2 regions of the Pseudalkalibacillus sp. NRS-1564 genome follow, and region 2 is predicted to be linked to the other one. Evidence: predicted binding sites of a transcription regulator. Region 2 holds the regulator's gene; the other holds the start of a gene.

Region 1 (3,160 bases), on a different contig from region 2:
AGCTGACTAACAGGGATGTTTCTTGCCCCTAGAATATGGCCATTATCAAATTCGTTTGGTTCACGAACATCAATCAGTTGGGCTTTACGATAGCCGGCACGGAATTCTTCCTCCGTTAACGTTTTCAAATTCCTCTTTTGCATGTATCGAGTAATGACAACATACACAATGATCGCGACGAGTATTGCGATAATCCATTCCATAAACTTTGTTACACCCTTTCAAGTAAAATCGACAACTTTAAGTTTACACGTCTTTTCGGCTTTCCGCAAAAGAAAAAAAGGAATAACTATAAAAAGAATAGGTAGTATTCAGTAATTAAATCAAATTTGTTCTAAATTAGTTGGGATAGAGGAGATTCGCCTATACTTGAAAGATCGAAAAACCAATAATGTTCAAGACATAGCTAAAATAATTGAGAGTGTTCATTGGTCATCCATTTTCTCCTCTGCTAGAATAGGGAAGGTGTTAGAAAACTGACAGTGATAAAGGAGTTCCGAAAATGAAGCAATGGGCATTTATTGATTCGGGAGAACGTTCTCCAGCTTATAACATGGCACTTGATGAAGCATTATTGAAATGGCATAGTGATGGGACTATCCCCCCTGTTATTCGATTTTACGGGTGGAATCCCCCAACACTTTCAATTGGTTATTTCCAGCGTATCGAACGTGATATTAATATGGATGCTGTAGAAAAAAATGGTCTAGGGTTTGTGAGACGCCCTACTGGTGGAAGAGCTGTCCTTCATGATCAGGAAGTGACTTATAGCGTTATTGTCTCTGAAGATTATCCAGACATGCCCTCAACCGTAACAGAAGCGTACCGGGTTATTTCAGAAGGGTTATTGATTGGTTTCAGAAAACTTGGATTGAATGCTTATTTCGCTGTTCCTGAAACGGATGCAGAGAAAGAAGAGCTACGTGCACCAAGATCGGGTGTATGTTTTGACTCTCCGTCCTATTATGAACTTGTTGTAGAAGGGCGAAAAGTCGCTGGGAGCGCTCAAACTCGTCAAAAAGGTGTCATTCTCCAGCATGGATCGATTCTTCTTGACATTGATGAGGACCAATTGTTTGATTGTTTCAAATTTAAAAATGAACGGGTACGTGAGCGGATGCAGCGAGGTTTTAGAAAAAAGGCTGTAGCTATTAATGCACTCCGTGAAACTCCTGTATCGATATCAGAAGCGGTTAAAGCTTTTTATGATGGTTTTCAACAGGGGCTTGATATTGAATTGGTTCCATATCAACTAACGGATGAACAAGAGTCCTTTGTTGTTCAACTAGCAGAGGAGAAATACGCTAGCAAGGAATGGAACTTTAGCAAATAAGCACCTTCGTTGGGTGCTTTTTCCTATTGACTTAACAAGAACAAATGTTCTAATCTTAATCATGGTCTGTTAACTGATTAATTTTTGTCTCCTATGTTAAAAAGGCAGAGTGTGGAAAAATGTGCAATAGACAAAATTCCTCTTTTTTCTCTATTCTTCTAATCTAATCTTTATTTATCGAGGAAAACCTTTCATTTTCACTGGATTTGAAAGTTGACAAATCGCTAAAGTATTCGCTCTTTTACTATATGTAGTATTGATTGAAGAATTCTGAACACTATATATGGTTAAAAATGATTGTCTGGTTCGTGTACATGTGCTACTATTAATCAAGACGATTTATCATAGCTACATACATCTAGAGATGCTCTTAAGTGTATAAATGTCGAAACGGAGGGGTTTATATGACAATACAAACCAATGAAAAAAGAAGATCTATTAACATTGAGCAGTTGAATAAGGATATTGAAATGTTTGCGCAGGTTCATCCGATTACAGAGGATATGCATCTAACTCACAAAGGTGTTAGTCGTCTTGTGATGCTTGACCGCTATGCATTTAAAGATACAGAGAAAAAGACATTACAAAAAGGTGATTTTGTTGTCTTAACGATTAAAGAAGATCCAAAATTTCCAGCAAGAGGTCTTGGGTATATTGAAGAATTCGATCTTCAATCTAAGAAAGCAACTGTAGCTGTTCATGAGGATTACGTTGGCGTTTTAGACGCAGAAGAAGAAAGAGAATCAGGTATTATTGTCCGTTCGTTGGATGTCATAGAAAAGCCCTTGGAAGTATATTATGAGCAAATTGCTCGTCGTAATGCACGTGGTCTTGCTGATGTAGAGAAAACAGATGGGGAAAAGACATATTGGGAAGATCGTTTCTATAAAGAACTTTCATCAATGAACTTTGTTCCTGCAGGGCGTGTACTTTACGGAGCTGGAGCTGATACGGAAGTGACGTACTTTAACTGTTACGTTATGCCGTTTCCGCAGGATTCAAGAGAAGGTATTTCTGAACACCGTAAACAAGTAATGGAGATTATGAGTCGAGGTGGAGGAGTAGGAACGAACGGATCTACACTTCGTCCTAGAAACACGCTTGCTAGGGGTGTGAATGGTAAATCATCAGGTTCGGTTTCATGGCTGGATGATATTGCAAAGCTGACGCATCTAGTGGAGCAAGGTGGCTCAAGACGTGGGGCCCAAATGATAATGCTCGCTGACTGGCATCCTGATATTATTGAATTTATCATTTCAAAAATGCAGAATCCACGCATTCTTCGTTTCCTTATGGAGAATACAAAGGATGAACAAATTAAGAAACTTGCAGAAGATAAGTTGAAATTCACACCGCTCTCAGAGTCGGAAAGATCTATGTACCAAAGTATCTTAAACTACCGTAGTATTCCTGGAACAGGTGGCTTTGAAGAAAAGGTGATGCAGGATGCGCAGGATAAGCTTGCAACGGGTGGAACGTATTCTGTCCACAATCCTGACTTCTTGACTGGTGCAAACATCTCGATTTGTTTAACTAAAGACTTTATGAACGCGGTTGAAAATGATTCTGAATATGAACTTCGATTCCCGGATGTAGAGAACTATACGAAAGAACAAATGGCACTTTATAACGAGAACTGGCATGAATCAGGGGATGTACGTGACTGGAAGAAGCAAGGCTTTCCAGTAAGAACTTATCGTAAGGTTCAGGCAAAAGAGCTGTGGGATTTAATTAATATTTGTGCTACTTACTCCGCAGAGCCAGGTATCTTCTTTATTGATAATGCAAATGAAAAAACAAACGCAACTTCTTACGGTCAAAAAGTTG
Region 2 (3,160 bases):
AATCCATTCAGGCACTTTGTCTTTTCTAGCGGCAGGTTTCCCACGATTGGAAGAGCCTGTTTTTTTCTTGGCCGGTTGCTGAAGCTCTTTAATGGCAAGGTTCATTGCTTCTCTTACTGTCTTTACCCTTGCCCTTGCCCAGTGACTCGCAAACTTTTCTACATAATTCTTCGATAACTTCTTATCCTGCGTTTCTAGAATGAAATCAAGTAAGACATTCATAACACCAGGAGTCAGCTTTTGTTCATCCATTATTCGCTCCACAAGCTTCATATCTGCTTCAGAAGGTTTTCCCCCTTCAGCTGCCCGCTGAAGAATATCATATGGCGTCATCTGTTCATATCTCTGCGCCGCTTTCTCTTCTTCTGTCTCAGGTTCTTTCTTATGAAACTCTTGTAAAGAAACAGGTTGACTTCTATATTGGAGAGCAGGCACTTTGCCACGATTTTCAAGCGCGAACCAACTGCTTACTTCCTTGCGCAGTAGATCATCAGAAAGTTCGTCATGGTGAATTGCAGCTTGTTCCACAATCCGGCCCATTTCATATGGTTCAATTTTATACACAAAAGCAAGTCGCTCAATCGTTTTCTTAACAGACTCTGTAAACATTTTCTCAGTGACAATCATATCAGAAATGTGCTGCTTCATCATATCGAAGTCGAATTGCGAAGAAGTAAAAACAAGGCCTTTATTTTCATCACGTTTCTCTATCGTTACTTCCTCTTCTACTTCGCTCATACCAGTCATTTCAGACGGGTGAAGAGAATCGTATACTTCATTAAATGATGCAGTCACGTCACTATACTCAGCTAGATCTGCCTTTTCCACTGTGAAGTGCTTTTTTAGATCATTGTATCGATTACGTCCTAATCGATTGAATAAATAAATATTCAGTACGCCATCATTGAAGAAGCGTTCCGGTGTGAGAGGAGCTTGCAATTCATAAGTAAAATGTCTAGGATCTCCACTGTCTTTTACATATGTTTTCAACAGGCCAATTCCTTCTAATTTACGTCTCTCTTCAAGTACTCTCTTCAAATCCCATCTCATCATAAGTAGCAAATTATGATGAGTCATTGTTGTAACAAAATGATTCTGCTGCTCATGAGCACTCCAGAGAGTCATATAAAGACTGTAGGCCGGAGCCCCGATTAAAGGTTGATATAACAATGTTAGTACTCTTCGATCATACTCGTGCAAAAGTCCGGATGCTTCAATCTGAAGCGTATCAACAGGAAGAAGTTCTTTCCAATGCATATGCTTCACCTTTGTATTCCTCATAATTTTTGAAACCGTACAAAAAAAGAGCTTACGCGAAGCTCCCCCTTTGTTATTCTGCTCTGTTAATTAATTCTTTTAATTCGCGGATAAAGACATTAATATCTTTAAATTGACGATAGACAGAAGCAAATCGAACATAAGCAACTTCATCAACCTTTGCCAGCTGATCCATAACAAGCTCTCCCACAACATCACTACTGATCTCGGAAGCTCCCTGATTACGAAGATCACGTTCGATTTCATTAACAATTGTTTCTAGAGTTTCAAGTGGAACAGGCCTTTTTTCACAGGCTTTAATTAAACCTCTAAGAATTTTATCCCTGCTAAACTCTTCTCTAGTTCCTTCTTTTTTCACTACAATAAGCGGTATTTCTTCAACTGTTTCAAATGTCGTAAATCGATACGTACACGATTCACACTCACGGCGCCTACGAATCGAACGGCCCTCGTGAACCGGCCGAGAATCAAGCACCCTTGTACCATTGTGATTGCAGTTGGGACAACGCATAAGATCATCTCCACTAAACGAACAAGATTTCTACTACTATTTTAGCATAAAATGTGTCATGACACACCTACCCTTAAAACTGCTCAGAAATCCCTGTTCCGATTAACGTAAGTTTCTTTTTTAAATCATTATAAATGGTTGCAATGACTTTCTTACTGTATCCGAAATCAACTGGAAGTGGCGTCTCTGTTGAAACAGAGAAATCAACGGCAGTTCTATAAGCACGAACCGTGACAACTATTACAACAATAAGGGCCTTTTTAGGACCTTTCACTTGAAAAACAAATTCTCCACGCTCCGGAGAATTCGTAACGATTTCACCTTTATAGTGTTGTTGAAGGACGGCTTTCGCTTCTGTAAAAGCCTGTTCCTTTGTCGCTTTAAAATAATGGGTTTTAAGAGCATCATTCGGATGTCTTTCCCCAGTTTCAGAACGGTTGCTAAAAAATTCTTTTATTCCCACCCCAGGTCCTCCTCTATTTTTTTTAAGAATAGCAATAAATGACTGATAAATCAATCACATTGAAAGGAATAGGACCGATAGGAAAAGCGAGATGTCTTCTTAGTGAATATAAAAAAAGAGTGCACTGAGCACCCTTTTCAATCATTGTATTATTATGAAGTAAACGCTGACTGTTCTTCTCTAACTTTAGGTTTGACCGGACCCATGCCTCGAGGAAGTTCAATGTTTTCTCGTGAATCTGCACCGAGAGCATCAGCAATATAGTTAGCCGCGACGTTCGGATCAAGATCTCCACAAGTATATACATCAATACTTGCATAACCATGTTCAGGAAAACTGTGAATCGTTAAGTGTGATTCAGAAATAATAACAACACCACTAACGCCTTGTGGAGCGAATTTATGAAATGCAACTTCACGAACCTCAGCACCGGACTTAAGAGCAGCTTCAACAAACGTTTCTTCAATAAATTTCATGTTGTTTAATTTTTCAATGTCACAGCCCCATAGTTCAGCAATGACGTGACGACCCATTGTATCCATAGCAAAATTCCCCCTTTAAATTTACTCATGCATTGATTAGCATGCGGTATCGAAAATCCACCACGGGGGAAAGTTAGTCCGATGAGGTCCTAACCCTTTAAGTAGTTTTCAATGCCAAATTGCTATAAAAGAAGTTCACGAAAAATAGTATAAGGCTTTTAAAATAGATTTGCAAGAATAAATTAAAGAACCTTTTTGTTAGTTCGTCGTTATTGAGCATTAAAGCTCATTATATTCTTATATGACTAATTTTATCCTATTAACTGTAGTATGATTCAATCATTCAAATATATTTGGTTTATCGTTAACTGCTCCTTTAACTAAGATGTGAATTTCGCGAGTACTATCATTACGTTATTTTACATA

The links. The regulator NrdR, encoded in region 2, represses ribonucleotide reductase genes. The targets are predictions, from matches to a motif close to AACACNATATATNGTGTT.
Region 1: a site for NrdR is predicted at 1,607-1,624, ahead of ACIFPW_RS12640 (vitamin B12-dependent ribonucleotide reductase). Genes of this name have one in related genera too.

What each region holds. Positions count from the first base shown of each region.
Region 1 covers NZ_JBITPM010000024.1:7,552-10,711, reverse strand. The annotation lists gene ACIFPW_RS12650 (rhodanese-like domain-containing protein) at 1-203, opposite strand, end outside; gene ACIFPW_RS12645 (lipoate--protein ligase family protein) at 503-1,333, shown strand; gene ACIFPW_RS12640 (vitamin B12-dependent ribonucleotide reductase) at 1,738-3,160, shown strand, end outside.
Region 2 covers NZ_JBITPM010000003.1:1,725-4,884, forward strand. The annotation lists gene ACIFPW_RS01100 (replication initiation and membrane attachment family protein) at 1-1,257, opposite strand, end outside; gene nrdR (transcriptional regulator NrdR) at 1,331-1,789, opposite strand; gene ACIFPW_RS01110 (hypothetical protein) at 1,863-2,252, opposite strand; gene speD (adenosylmethionine decarboxylase) at 2,405-2,794, opposite strand.